4 regions of the Salinicoccus sp. CNSTN-B1 genome follow, and region 4 is predicted to be linked to each of the others. Evidence: riboswitches for the same ligand, from Rfam matches in the RefSeq annotation. Region 4 holds a riboswitch; each other region holds the start of a gene.
What was found. A riboswitch is a leader RNA that binds a small molecule or an ion and turns the genes downstream of it on or off. The one in region 4 is predicted to bind S-adenosylmethionine.

Region 1: linked by a shared signal. The riboswitch ahead of ACYF68_RS02890 (Na+/H+ antiporter NhaC family protein) and the one ahead of ACYF68_RS00685 (O-acetylhomoserine aminocarboxypropyltransferase/cysteine synthase family protein) in region 4 are both predicted to bind S-adenosylmethionine.
Region 2: linked by a shared signal. The riboswitch ahead of ACYF68_RS09235 (ATP-binding cassette domain-containing protein) and the one ahead of ACYF68_RS00685 (O-acetylhomoserine aminocarboxypropyltransferase/cysteine synthase family protein) in region 4 are both predicted to bind S-adenosylmethionine.
Region 3: linked by a shared signal. The riboswitch ahead of ACYF68_RS09205 (methionine ABC transporter ATP-binding protein) and the one ahead of ACYF68_RS00685 (O-acetylhomoserine aminocarboxypropyltransferase/cysteine synthase family protein) in region 4 are both predicted to bind S-adenosylmethionine.

The regions. Positions count from the first base shown of each region.
Region 1 is NZ_JBTWMN010000004.1:484,767-488,415, forward strand. It holds gene ACYF68_RS02880 (amidohydrolase) at 1-176, shown strand, start outside; gene ACYF68_RS02885 (M20/M25/M40 family metallo-hydrolase) at 251-604, shown strand; gene ACYF68_RS02890 (Na+/H+ antiporter NhaC family protein) at 660-1,871, opposite strand; SAM riboswitch class I at 2,032-2,129, opposite strand; gene ACYF68_RS02895 (NAD(P)/FAD-dependent oxidoreductase) at 2,220-3,239, opposite strand; gene ACYF68_RS02900 (hypothetical protein) at 3,351-3,593, shown strand; gene ACYF68_RS02905 (ABC transporter substrate-binding protein) at 3,566-3,649, shown strand, end outside.
Region 2 is NZ_JBTWMN010000004.1:1,557,855-1,561,503, reverse strand. It holds gene ACYF68_RS09245 (LlaJI family restriction endonuclease) at 1-931, shown strand, start outside; gene ACYF68_RS09240 (IS30 family transposase) at 964-1,923, opposite strand; SAM riboswitch class I at 2,112-2,214, shown strand; gene ACYF68_RS09235 (ATP-binding cassette domain-containing protein) at 2,274-2,876, shown strand; partial or broken gene ACYF68_RS09230 (IS256 family transposase) at 3,129-3,649, shown strand, end outside.
Region 3 is NZ_JBTWMN010000004.1:1,550,111-1,553,759, forward strand. It holds gene ACYF68_RS09200 (methionine ABC transporter permease) at 1-562, opposite strand, end outside; partial or broken gene ACYF68_RS09205 (methionine ABC transporter ATP-binding protein) at 555-1,567, opposite strand; SAM riboswitch class I at 1,631-1,733, opposite strand; gene ACYF68_RS09210 (hypothetical protein) at 2,124-3,122, opposite strand; gene ACYF68_RS09215 (hypothetical protein) at 3,235-3,649, opposite strand, start outside.
Region 4 is NZ_JBTWMN010000004.1:96,888-100,536, forward strand. It holds gene ACYF68_RS00665 (general stress protein) at 1-102, shown strand, start outside; gene ACYF68_RS00670 (DMT family transporter) at 184-498, opposite strand; partial or broken gene ACYF68_RS00675 (DMT family transporter) at 505-833, opposite strand; guanidine-I (ykkC/yxkD leader) riboswitch at 880-974, opposite strand; gene ACYF68_RS00680 (alpha/beta hydrolase) at 1,067-1,813, opposite strand; SAM riboswitch class I at 1,942-2,037, shown strand; gene ACYF68_RS00685 (O-acetylhomoserine aminocarboxypropyltransferase/cysteine synthase family protein) at 2,107-3,384, shown strand; gene ACYF68_RS00690 (homoserine O-succinyltransferase) at 3,385-3,649, shown strand, end outside.

The DNA of each region.
Region 1 (3,649 bases), 390 kb from region 4:
TTAAGATCCAAGGGAGCGGCGGCCATGCCTCCCAGCCTGAAAACGCAATCGATCCGGTGGTGATCGGCAGTCAGATCGTCGCCCAGTTCCAGAGCATCGTTTCGCGGATTACTTCCCCTTGGATTCCGTGGTCATCTCTACGACGAAATTCAATGCAGGCACCGCAAAAAATATAATCCCTGATACTGCGATGCTTGAGGGCAGTGTCCGTACTATAGATGGAAATACACGGGAGTTAGTTAAAGAGCGGATGGAAAAAGCCATCGAAGGTGTATGCAGCATGTACAATGCGACGTTCAATTTCACCTTCAACTACGGCTATTCTGCTGTCATCAATAATCATGATATGACAGACCAGGTCAGAGAGATTGCAGTGGAGGAATTCGGTGGAGCCATCTTTGAATATCCGATGGCTATGGGCGGAGAAGATTTCTCGGCTTTCTCACAGAAGATTCCAGGGACATATGCCTTCATTGGTGCAGGCAGCCGCGAGAAGGATATGGAGTATCCCCACCACCACCCTAAGTTCGGCATCGATGAAGACAGTTTCAGCGACGGGGTCAAAATGATGGTCCTTGTCGCCTTGAATATGGGAAAACACTAAAATAAAGCAGCCCCTCCGCACGTCGATGACGCATGGAGGGGCTGCTTTATTTTCGTCAGGAATTCAACTTCTTTGGGAATCCGATGGCGATGGCGATAAGTCCAGAGATAAGCAGCATTGCTGGATAGATGGCGAACGGTATAAGGGCAATGGGTGAAATGCTGGCCAGCCCGGCCGCTGCAAGCATCTGTGCACCATAGGGGATGATGCCCTGGAATGCCGAGGCGAAAATATCGAGGATGCTGGCGGATTTCTTACGGTCGACCCCGTACTCATCAGCAATGTCACGGGCGAGGGGGCCTGTGATGATGATGGAAATTGTATTGTTGGCGGTACTCAAATCGGTCACGCTGACCAGGGTGGCAATGCCGAACTCAGCCCCGCGCCTAGTATGGATCCTGTCCGTAATGAAGTGGAGCAGGTAGTCGATTCCGCCGTAATGCTGGATCAGTGCGATGAGGCCGCCGATCAGTATCGTAATGACGGCAATCTCCTGCATGTTACCGATGCCCTCGCCGGCAGCGGCCATCAGCGAAGTCACTGTATAGGAACCGTCGGCAAGACCGACAATTCCTGCAAACACGATGCCGCTCAAAAGCACGAGCAGTACATTGACGCCGATCAGTGCGATGATGAGGACAAGCAGATACGGTAACACCTTAAGTAGGCTGTAACCCCCATCGCTTCCAGCAGTTGCAGATTGGCCGGACGAAATGAACCATAGTATGATCATCGTAATTATGGCACCGGGCAGGACGATCAGAAAGTTCGTCTTGAACTTGTCCACCATCTTCACCTCCTGGGATTGGGTGGAGACGATGGTCGTGTCAGAGATGATGGACAAATTATCCCCAAACATTGCGCCACCTATGACCGTCGCCACAGTCAACGCCAAAGCAAGGTCGGTTTGGCCTGCAATGCCGACGGCGATGGGGACCAGCGCGGCGACCGTACCGGTCGATGTGCCCATCGAGATGGAGATGAAGCATGAAATCACAAACAGGCCGACGAGCAGAAGGCTGCTTGGCAGAAAGGCCAGCCCGAAGTTGACGGTCGAGTCGACGGCCCCCATATTCTCTGCAACTTGTGAAAAAGCGCCGGCAAGCAGGAAGATGATGACCATCAGCATGATGTTTTCCTGTCCGGCACCCCGGGTGAGCACAGCGATTTTATCGTTCAGGCGTTCTTTTGGCTTGAGCAGCATGGCGGCGATGATGGCGATGATCACCGCGACGGTAATCGGCATGGCATAGAAGTCCTGCGCCACGATGCCGGTTCCAAGGAAAAGCAGTACGAAAACGAGCAGGGCAATAGTGCGAGGGGATTACCGCGGGTGTTTTTTGTCATAATCTATCACTCCAGATGGTTGGTGGTCTGAGAAAATAAAAAAGCCCTCTACATATGGAAGAAGAGGGCAATGATATCTCTTCTTATCTTTCAAGCATGACGCTTCTGGAATTGGCACAGTCCCTTGGGTGTTGCCGAGGCTTCATAGGGCCAGTCCCTCCACCTCTCTGGATAAGAAATTTCTCGATTTAATTTTAATCCACTCTACCTTTTTTTAGTTGGAGTGTCAATAGTGTGCGGCTGGAACCATATGATGGGCCTCGGGCCTTCATCGTCTGTTTTTGATGAGCTGTCTGTTCTTTTCCTTGAATATATCGTTATGGGAAGAGACCATGCCTTCTGCCGGCGCATCGGATTGAAGGAATTTCTTGGCGTGGTTCGCGGCTTGTGCCGCCTCTGTAAAACACCCTGCAATGAGGTGTACTTTATCGTCGTAGGTGATCTGGTCGCCACATGCAAATAATCCCGGCACAGGTGTATCGACGATATCATCAGTCAATATCATCTGGTGCTCGTTTAATGGAATTTTTCCCCTTAGCGCGTCGAGGAATGTGCAGTTTGATTCATATCCATGGCTGACCAGGACATCGTCGACATCAATCATGTGGCCGTTGGACAGGCGGGCAGCGGCAATTTCCTCTGTTATCTCATCAGGGATGAGGGCGTCGATCTGGCACTGCGGACACATATGGAGATTTTCTTTTTGGTGGAGGGAGGCGATCATCGCCTCGTGCCCCTTCATCTCTTCGCTCCGGTAGATCAAGGTGACGGATGACGCGATATTGCACAGCGCTTCTGCCCAGTCAATGGCAGTGTTGCCGGCGCCAGAGATGAGGATGTCACGTCCTTTGAAACGATCAAGGCGCTTGACTGTATAATGGAGGTTGCTGAATCCACCAGACTCCGCACCTTCGACTGTAAGTTTGACGGGCGAGAAGATGCCCCGGCCGGAAGCGACGATGAGCGTGCGGCTGAATAGCGGTCCTTTGTCTGTAGCCACCTCGAAATAATCCTGGTGTTGATGGATTGCTTCACATGTCGTAGACACATGGATTTCCGGATCGAAAGTCTTTGCCTGATCAATCATCTGCTGGCGGATCTGGTCGGCAGGCGCAGGCGCGACGCCTCCGATATCCCAGACCATCTTTTCGGGATAGATGTTGAGTTTTCCTCCGAGTTCGGGGTGATGATCGATGAGCTGTACGCTCATGCCACGCAATCCTGCATAGAAACTGGCATATAATCCAGCTGGCCCGCCTCCGATTATGAGTGTGTCGGAAATTTTCATAATATTTCACCCTTAGTCATTGAAATTTGCTTCTTGGTCATTTATTATAAAGTCATTGAGAATGATTATCAATATACAGCACTTAAAAATTTGATATAGGCGGGTACATATATGAAGAAAAGGCTTGGATTACTTATGGTTTTCATTGTAATGTTGATGGCAGCATGCGGAGGCGGCACCTCCTCGGAATCAGACTCTAATGGAGAAACATCTGACGCGAAAGAAGAAACTTCAGAATCCGGCACAGAGGATAAAGAAATGGTTTCCTATACGACCGATGCGGGCGAAGAGGTCGAATACCTGAAGACCCCCAACGCATCGTCATTTTGGCGACGAGCTATTTCGGCAATCTGATGCAGATGGACGCGAACGTAGTGGGCGTGCATGAGCGCGTTACAGAAAGTGAAGTG
Region 2 (3,649 bases), 1.5 Mb from region 4:
ACTTTCCGCTGCAATGTGGTTGATTGAGGACTTCGAAGCAAATGGTTTGATTCAATTTAGAGAAATAGAAAATAATATTAATTCGAGTAATAATATTAATTGGTCTAGGACCATTAAAGAATCTTACCCAACTATATCGAATGGGCAGCCAATCTACTTAGATTTAATAACTAAAAATCACAAACAGATAAGTCATCAGATAGAATTGTTACATCGATATGCTATTTCTAAAAGTATCAAAAATTTCGGATGGTTTTTAGGAGTTACTGATTCATATATAGATGATGTAGAATTAAATATTGATATAAATCAATTAATTTATCTATTAGACATGGAAATAAATAGAAGTTATGAAGAGCGTAGGCTTATTTTGCTTTTAAAGTTAAAAGAATTTCTATTAGGAGTCGGAAAAAATAGTATTGGAAATAATTTTAAAATTATAACATTCAATTTTCCGTGGATATGGGAAGATATTTGTAGAAGTATATTTAAGAATGACTCTGATGATACTCCAAAAATGCCTAAGCCATACTGGGAAGTATCCGGGGATATCGCTGAAACTTCTCAAATACCTGATATAATGCTTCGTGAAGATGAAACACTTTATATTCTCGATGCTAAATATTATACAATAAAGTATGCACCGAGAAAATTGCCAGGATGGTCGGACTTAGTAAAGCAATATTTTTATAGACACTCTTTAATGGATAAAGAAAGTGAGATTGTAAACGTTTTTATATTTCCAGGAAGTACGAATGATGTGATTAGTTACTTAGGCTACTCCTCTGTCAAGGATCAATTAGATCTAGGTGTTATTGAAGGGTACGAACTAAACATTATTGAAGCAATGAGTGTATACATAGGGTCTAAAAACGAGATTGATATTAGAAAGAGGCTAATTAACAATATAAAAATTAGAAATCCAAATTAAACAAAGTGGTGCATTTATAATATTTTCGTTTGTCAAAATAAGCTAGACAGTTCCTTGTCACCCATGTAACTCAAAAAGACTTCCAACGGTGTACGGTAGTCCAATGATTTTCTTGGGATATGGTTTCTTCTGGCGGCAACCGATGAGGTAAAAGCTTGGTCGACCGTGTTGAAATCCATATCTTTAGGCAGGCCATCCCTTCTGAGCAATCCATTTGAATGTTCATTCAACCCTCGCTGTGATGGTGTGCCCGGATCGGCAAAGTAGATGGATAGATCATTTCGATTACTCATCGACTGCCAGTTGGAGAATTCTTTACCACAGTCGAAGGTGATCGACTTGAACAGGTTTCTAGGCATCTCTTGGCACCATGTATTAATGGCAGCCTCAATATCCAGTGCGGTTCTGCCTTTGGGTTTCAAGGTGATAATGGCTTTTGACAGGCGCTCGACCAGCGTGATGACGGCACTCTTGTGACGGACACCGACGATGGTATCGCCTTCTAGGTGACCGAATTCTTCATTGAAAGAGGGATAGTCATCTGCTCTTTCAGAGATATTTCGCCTGAAGGTCTGTCGGCCCCGGCGTTCCTGGTGCCCATTTGGTTTTCGCTTGCCTTGCATCGGCAATGTGGCCGCATCAAAAATGTCACGCTTGAACATCCGGTACAGCGTACGAATTGAACAATCAATCCGCATTTCCTGCCGACCCACAATGACATCCGGCGTCCAGCCCTGAGCCACCTGCTTTTCAATATACGCCTGTTGGTCGGCTGGCAGGACAATCCGTTTTCTACCACACCGCTTTTTGTTTTCTTGATAGCGCTGGTAATAGTCCAACGCAGTGTGCCCGTCCCTGAGATATGCGATGACATTATGAACCGTCTGACGGGCACGTCCAATCCGTTTCGCAATATGAGAAATCGGTGTGTCGTGATGGAAATGGGCTTCTATGATTACCAGTTCATCCGTGGTAATATGGGTATGGGTCATGCATGATCACTCCTATGATTTCTTTGGTCGGAAAACCATTTTGAGTGTATCATGCGTGACCTTTTTATGTGTCTAGCTTAATTTTACAATCGGCGACATTTAAAACTTTGTTCTATTAGAAGATTGATTATTTTAAAATATTGACAATTCATTTATCTAGAGTAAAGTGAAATTCATTCAATTAAATACATTTATCTAGAGAAGTGGAGGGATTGGGCCCTATGAAGCTTCAGCAACAGGCTGTTATGGCACTGTGCTAAATCCTACAAGCTGATGCTTGGCAGATAGATATCTTTAAGCCATTTGCATTTAGCAGATGGCTTTTTTTATTAAAAAAAGGATGTGGTGGCGTGGCTATTGAAATTACCGATGTCTCTAAAGAATATTTTGTTAAAGGGGAAAGGATAGAAGCTTTGAAAAAGACGACCCTCTCCATTCGTGGGGGTGAGATCTTCGGTCTGATCGGTTTCAGTGGGGCGGGGAAGAGTACCCTGCTGCGCCTGATCAACTTGCTGGAGCAGCCGACTACCGGCAGCATCAATGTTAATGGAACAGACTTAGGCAAGTTGGCTGGGAGGGACCTGCGTATAAAACGTCAGAAGATCGGCAAGATATTCCAGCAATTCAATCTGATTGAAACTAAAACGGTCTATCAGAACATAGAATTTGTGTTGAAGGCGAGCAGTTACGATAAGAAGAAGGTGCCATCGCGTATTGAGGAGCTGCTGGCGCTTGTGGGCTTAGGCGATAAGATGGACAGCTATCCTAAAAATTTGAGTGGCGGACAGAAGCAGCGTGTCGGTATCGCGCGGGCGTTGGCCAATGATCCCGAAGTGCTTTTATGTGATGAGACGACGAAGATGATTTTGAAACCGCTAAAGGGATATGAGAAGCGGTATGTGTGTTGGAAATGTCGGGGAAAGTTTAGTTATGTGGGTATAGGAGAGGATTAAAATTATTGAGAGCATAATTATTTTCTGATCAAATTAATATTGTAATATACCCATGGCCTTTTAAAGAGAGTGTAAAATAGTTTGTGTAAATGAATAAATAGAAAAAGGGTGTCCTTTTCTTGTAAGATTAAGTTACTAGACCGAATCTAAGAAAAGCGGACACCTCTATGAATCATTTTACATCAGATATTATTCAAGCTCTAGTAAAAAAGGAGATGTCACAGAATTCTTCCCCAGCACCTGGAAACGACGGTGAACTCATTGCTTAAAACCGAACTGACTGCGTTCTTGGATTATGAAAGGTATGACCGCGTGGGTTTCAATCCCGGGAACTCCAGAAACGACGCCTATTCCCGCACCCTACATATAGAATACGGGGGCCTAGAGATCGCCATCCCCCGGGACCGGAACGGAGACTTCAAGCAACAGACTGTTGCGCCCTATAAGCGCTCCAATGACACACTGGAATCCTTTGTCATCCACATGTTTCAAAAAAGGGTGACGATATCTGTGATCTCTCATCTGATTGAACGGATGTATGGGAACCACTATACGCCCAGACCATTTCAAACATGACTCAGGCGGTCACAGAAGAGGTGGCGATATTCCGCCAGCGATCATTATCCGAGCGGTATGTGTGTATCTGAATGCGACATTCCTGCCTGTAAAAGAGGGACGATTTCGAAAGAAGCTGTCTATATCGCTGTGGGCATTCGAGAAGATAATTCCAAAGAAGTCCTGGCTTATACCGTCGCGCCGACCGAATCTGCCCA
Region 3 (3,649 bases), 1.5 Mb from region 4:
TGTCGTAGCGGTAGTACCCATATCGTATCGCAAGGTCTCCGATGCCGCCCCCGCCGACGACACCTGCTGTGGCGCTGAAGGCGACGATGGTGATGATCGTCAGCGTAATCGCCTGGGTGATTCCCCGCTTCGCTTCCGGAATCAACACATCCGTAATGATCAGCCAGAGTGATGCGCCCCCGGCAATGCTCGCTTCAATCACACCTTTATCCACTCCATTGAAGCTTGTCTCCACCAGTCTCGCAAACAGCGGAATGGCAGCTAAAGAGAGCGCCACACTGGCAAATACCGGCCCGTGGGAACTGTTTGTCAGCCAAGTCGCAATCGGCATGATCGCCACAATCAATATGATGAAAGGGAACGACCGGATCACGTTGGTCAACGCCCCCAAGAACTGGTTCAGCGGTTTTATTCTATAGAGCAGCGGATTGGCGGTCACATACAACAATATACCGAGCGGGAGCCCAAGCAACACCGCAAAGAATATGGATATCGAGACCATCAGGGTCGTTTCGAGCAGTGCCCGGTATAACAGCGGTGTAATTTCTATCAGTCTATCCATATATTTCAGCCCTCTCTATTCCTTTTGAGTCGTCGATGAATTGCTTCAATCTAGTGACCTCTTCCTGTCTGCCTTTGATGTGGAGCATCAGAAATCCAAGGGGCATATCCTGGATGTATTCGATTCTGCCGTTCAAAATGCTTATATCGCAGTCAAAATGACGGTAGAGTTGGTTTACATAGTTCGCTTCCGCATGTTCATTCAGGAATTTGATGGTGATCACTTCAGACTCGCTGTTCAGTTCGATGTGCGGGGGATAATGAAATCATATATATCCTGAACAAACCCCTTCGTCACTTCGTGTTCTGGATGGCTGAAGATCGCGTAGACGTCATCCATCTCCACAATCTCCCCTGCCGTCATCACGCCCACACGGTCAGCAACCTCTTTGATGACCTCCATCTCATGGGTAATCAATACAATGGTGATCCCCAGCTCCTTGTTGATCTTCTTAAGCAGTTTCAGAATCGTCTTTGTCGTATCAGGATCGAGCGCGCTCGTCGCTTCGTCACATAGAAGCACTTCAGGATCATTGGCCAGCGCCCGCGCAATACCAACACGCTGCTTCTGTCCGCCACTTAAATTTTTAGGATAGTTGTCCATCTTGTCGCCTAAGCCCACAAGCGCCAGCAGCTCCTCAATACGCGAGGGCACTTTCTTCTTATCGTAACTGCTCGCCTTCAACACAAATTCTATGTTCTGGTAGACAGTTTTAGTTTCAATCAGATTGAACTGCTGGAATATCATGCCGATCTTCTGACGTTTTATACGCAGGTCCCTTCCTACCAACTTCTCCAAATCCGTTCCATTAACATTGATGCTGCCGGTAGTCGGCTGCTCCAGCAAGTTGATCAGGCGGAGCAGAGTACTCTTCCCCGCCCCACTGAAGCCGATCAGACCGAAGATTTCTCCCTCACGAATGGAGAGGGTCGTCTTTTTCAGTGCTTCTATCCTTTTCCCTTTAACAAAATATTCCTTAGAGACATCGGTAATTTCAATAGCCACGCCACCACATCCTTTTTATATTAAAAACAAAAAGCCATCTGCTAAATGCAAATGGCTTAAAGATATCTATCTGCCAAGCATCAGCTTGTAGGATTTAGCACAGTACCATAACAGCCTGTTGCTGAAGCTTCATAGGGCCCAATCCCTCCACTTCTCTGGATAAATGTATTTAATTGAATGAATCTCACTTTACTCGAAACATATTGAATTGTCAATATATTGACGATTGTAAAATTAAGCTTGACACTTAAAAATAGTACGTATGACATACTCAAAATGGTTTTCCGAGACATCTCAGATTGCTAAACGACTTTGCCGCGCCTGGCAGACAGGTTTCATGGTTCAATATCTCATAAAAACCAAATGACTATCCACATTTAATAATGAATTCAACCATCTGAAGGGGGACACCATTGTCGGCGTCGGTCATGAGGGTAAGTATTTTAACATGATTGACTAAGCTTTTATCTCATCAATTGACACCAGGAGAAACCATATCCTCAGAGAAAAATTAGACTACCGTGCACCTTGAATTAGCACTCCGAAAATCAACTCATTAAGTAGTCAATGTGCTAATATACGCTCTCAGTCTTTCTAATTCTTCTTCCACCTCTTCTATATATAGTTTGCATTCTAAATTATGCTCTCTTTCATCTCGCACTTTTTTAACACCTGCATTAGCTATAAATCCTTCGTTTTGTAATTTTCTTTCTGATTTTCCTAGCAACCATTCCATGTGTTCTAAATCATGCTTTAGTTTTGTTATACTTGTTTCAGGATCCATATCATTTATAAATTTTTTAATAGCTTTATAAATATTAGACACCTCATCACTGTTTTTTGAATGAACAAAATTAAAGCTATGCTCGTCAAAACTATGATGCTCTTGGTTTTGAGCATTCCAATTAATTAAATCATTTTTAATTACTTGTAGATTTTCATTACCTCTAAATTTTTCACTTAGCCTCGAATAAATACTTTCTAATGAAGTTTGTAAAAGATTCCCTTTATTTACATTACTAAATTTAGCTGTTAATTCCAAACTGTTATCTACGCAATATTTAGTCGCTACAGTTTCAAACCAAATTCTACAATAAATAAGGGCTTGACGTATATCATACTTTTTCAATGCCTCTCTAATTTTAGAATCAAAACCAACATTATACTGAATTATAACCGAACCGTGATTTGAGTAATTTATTATATAACTTATATTGTCAACATTTTTTTTATCAATTGAGGAGCTGTACTCATTACAAAATCTCTCCCAAAATAATCTATCATGTGTTGTAATTATTAATTGAGTAGTTTTTAAGTAGTCATCATTAAACATCATTTTTATTATATTTGCACGATGGTCACTGTCTATAGCGTTTACAACGTCATCAAAAATTAAAAAAGGCACTTTGTTATTTTCTGCTACAGCTAGCATCAATGATAAGCCTAAAGTTCTTAGATGTCCTTCACTAAAACAAGAATGAGCATCTACTTCTACATCGTCTTGGGCATTTTTAACGTATATCTTATAATTATCATCTATTAGTTGAAATCTCACTCCAGTTATTTCTTCAAATGAACTATCTTCGCTGTTGATTTGTGTATAATACTTTAGAATTTTCCCTCAATATCTTCAATCCTTTCACGTTCTAATTCTAGTTTAAATTGATTTATATCGCGATAAAAATGTTGATATTCCACCATGATGTCTTTAAGAAACCTATTATGTTTCTCTTCTTTTTAAATTCTTGCTTTAAATGTTTTTCTTTATTTGTAAAATCTTCTAATGAACTTTCCAATCCTTTTAATTTATATTCAGCACTTTCTAATTGTGTTTTATAAGTATTTAGTTCAGTTATCTTACTATTTATTTCAGAAAGGCTCTTCTTTAATTCTTTGATTACTGTCTCTCCCTGTTTAACCTCTTCAATAACTCTTTTTAGCTCTGAGAAATAATTTGTAATAGATGTTGAGTTTTTCTTTAGATTATCTAGAAATATTTTTATGTAATTTATACGATTATAATAACCATCCTTTTCATTCAAATAATATAGTAAATTCTCCAATTCTTCTTGTTTAAGATTT
Region 4 (3,649 bases):
TTCAGCGAAGATGAGGCCGAGCGTTATGCAACTAGTTCCAATGAAGGAGAGACAGTTTTAATCGTGACAAATAACACCAATCTGGAAAAATACCTGGACTGATGTGTAGAAGCCGCTTCTATTGAAAGCGGCCTCTTTCTCTAACAATCTGCCACAATAGTTCCCTTTAATCTTAGATTGCTCCTAGGAAATGAGTTTCAATCCTACAACAGCAGAAATAATCAATAGTATGAAAAAGATGCGTCGCCAATCTCTGGACTCCCCGAAGAAGAACATCCCAAGAAGTGCGCCTCCGGAGGCCCCTATTCCCGTCCACACAGCATACGTCACACCCATCGGCAATGTTTCCAATGCGACTGCCAGGAAGAAGAAGGATAAGCCAAAGCATAGGAGTAGGAGGAATAGGGCAGGGAGCGATTTGTCGTTATGCAATTTATTGATGGAAAGCACACCGCATACTTCAAACATTCCAGCTACTATAAGTGATATCCACGCCATACTAACCCCCTGCCTTTCCTTGCCATCTGTAACTATCTTCAACCCTATTACCCCAATCAATATCAATGAAATCAAAGTGATCTTCAATGGTAGAAAGGGTGCCCGAACAAGATGATTTCAGAGAGCACAGTCCCGAATGCACCCAGTCCTACAAAAACTGCATAGACTGTACCTACTGGAAGATATTCTCCTGCATTAATCATCAAGTAGAAGCTGACAAAAATCGCAATGCCTGTAAACAGCCAATGATACCATGAAGTTGAGTGGGTCAAACCAATCACCCACCCTACTTCAAAAACACTTGCAATAAATACTTTTATCCATTGTATATTCATCATTTTCCTCCTAATCCGTAAAAAAAGCCCGGGAGAAAATAGATTTCTCTCCCAGGCTTTTATCCCTCCGTGTCATGATCCGCTCATGCGCCATCTCTCGGACCAGTCCCATTAGATGGCGGAACCCTAGACGGCTTCATATGAATTTATTGTAAAGTTTAACTGTTTTCCTAGGGAATTTCAAGCGCACGAGCTTTGGAGTCATTCACTCTGTAGCTACATCCTATATATCTTTAGCGCTTCCACGATAGGCCGTCCATAAATCTGATAATGTCTTCAAAAAGTATTTCCTGTTCCCGGCTACGAGTCATGAGATGGCTTGTATCTGAATATCCTTTGACATGTTTTTCTTCGATCTGCAATTCATCATAAATCTGCAGCGCACTATCCCTATACGACTCAGCATCTCTCTCACCGTATTTTACCGCTACAGGCACATCGATTGCCGATAAACGCCCATGTACTTCATCAATCATTGTTTTGAAATCTTTTAGGCCCTCCATAGGCGCTTCTTCGATTTCCTTAACCTTTTCTTCTATCTCTTCATTCGAATGCCCAACGAACTTCATGAAATTGCGTGTGTAATCTATCATTCTTCTGTTGATGCCATCACTATCCTTATCCATAGGTACCGACATCGCCACTATTCCTTTTATACCTTCAAGCTCTTCGCCCGCTTTCAAGGAAAGGAGCCCTCCAAGAGAGACTCCAGCAACCGCAATTTCATCGTGTCCATCTTTCTTGAGGCTTTCGTAAGCTTCTTCTACATCTTGCCACCAATCTTGAGGGCCCACCCTTGCCATTGCATCAGGCCCCGTACCATGTCCTGCCAGGCTGGGTGCCGATACCGTGTAGCCTTCATCCTTCAAATGTTCTGCCAAGTTCTTCACATCCCTTACTGTACCCGTAAAAGAATGCAATAGGATGATTGCCCTATAACCACCTTCATGATATATAGGAGCAGGTTTGACAATCTTCATGCTCATTCCCCTTTTCATTGTTTCATTTCATTTTCCTTATTAGATACTTTACCAAACATCCTTAAAGTTTTTTAAAATGTTTGACAATTAAACATTCCCTATAGTATTATAGCTCTTAATTCAATATTCACTTATCAAGAGCGGTGGAGGGATTGGCCCTATGAAGCCCGGCAACCTTTTAGGTAAGGTGCTAAATCCAACAGGCATGTCCTGAAAGATGAGCGACTCAAGAGTCTCCCTTTATCTTTGGGCAGACTCTTTTTAATTTTAATATATTATCTGGAGGTATGGAAATGTCGAAACACTATCGATTTGAAACAAAACAGTTGCATGCAGGCCAGGAAGTAGATACAGACACCAAATCACGCGCGCTCCCAATCTATCAGACCACTTCTTATGTATTCGATGATACTAAGCACGCGGCTGAACTATTCGGTCTGCAGGATGCCGGCAACATATATACGCGCATCATGAACCCTACGACTGCAGCACTTGAAACACGGGTCTCCGATCTTGAAGGCGGGGTTGCAGGCCTGGCTGTCGCGTCAGGCATGGCTGCCATTACCTATGCCATCCAAGGTGTTGCAGGTAACGGTGATCATATCATCTCAACGACCAGCCTATATGGAGGCACATACACTCTATTCAGCCATACCTTCAAGAAGTTCGGCATCGAGACAAGTTTTGTTGACACAAAGGATCTTGATAACGTTTCACGTGAAATTAAACATAATACAAAAGCGATATTCATTGAAACAATCGGCAATCCTGAAGGCAATATAGAGGATATTGAAGCATTGGCTGAGATTGCTTCAACTCATGGCATCCCTCTCATTGTCGATAACACATTTGCCACACCTTACCTTTGCCGTCCACTTGAGTACGGAGCTAATGTTGTTGTCCATTCTGCAACTAAGTTCCTTGGTGGACACGGTACTTCTATAGGTGGTGTGATTGTGGACGGTGGGAATTTCAATTGGAACAACGGCAAGTTCCCAGGTCTTACTGAACCCGACGACTCATACCACGGGCTTGTTTTTACCGAGGCATTCGGCCCGGCCGCTTACGTCTTCAAACTTCGAACTACATTATTACGTGATACAGGCGCTGCGATATCCCCCTTCAATGCATTCCTACTGGTACAGGGCATCGAAACATTATCTTTAAGGATGGAAAGACATGTTGAAAATGCAAAAGCCGTAGCAGAATATCTCGAAGATCACGAAAAAGTACAATGGGTGGATTATGCGGGCCTTAAGTCCAGTAAATATAATGCTCTTCAGAAAAAATATCTTCCGAAAGGCGCCTCCGCCATATTTACTTTCGGGGTGGTAGGCGGATATGAAGCCGGAAAACGTTTCATTGAATCTTTGGAGCTCTTTTCCTTGCTCGCTAATGTCGGTGATGCAAAGTCCCTGGTGATCCATCCCGCCTCTACGACACACTCACAGCTCGACGAATCTGAACAGTTGAAAGGCGGAGTGAGACCTGAAGCCATCCGCGTATCTATAGGCTTGGAACACATCGATGATATCATTGGTGACCTTGAAAAAGCTTTGGGTGCGATTTAAATGCCGATAAAAATAATTGAAGGTCTGCCTGTCAAGGAACACCTGCACAATGAAAATGTCTATACGATAGAAGAGCATCGTGCATATACTCAAGATATTCGTCCGCTACGCATTCTTATTCTGAATCTGATGCCTAAAAAAGAAGAGACGGAGTTACAGCTTCTCCGTCTCCTGGGTAATACACCGCTGCAGGTCGATGTGGATTTCATGCATATGAACAGCCATATTAGCAAGAACACACCCACCAGCCACCTTCAGAAGTATT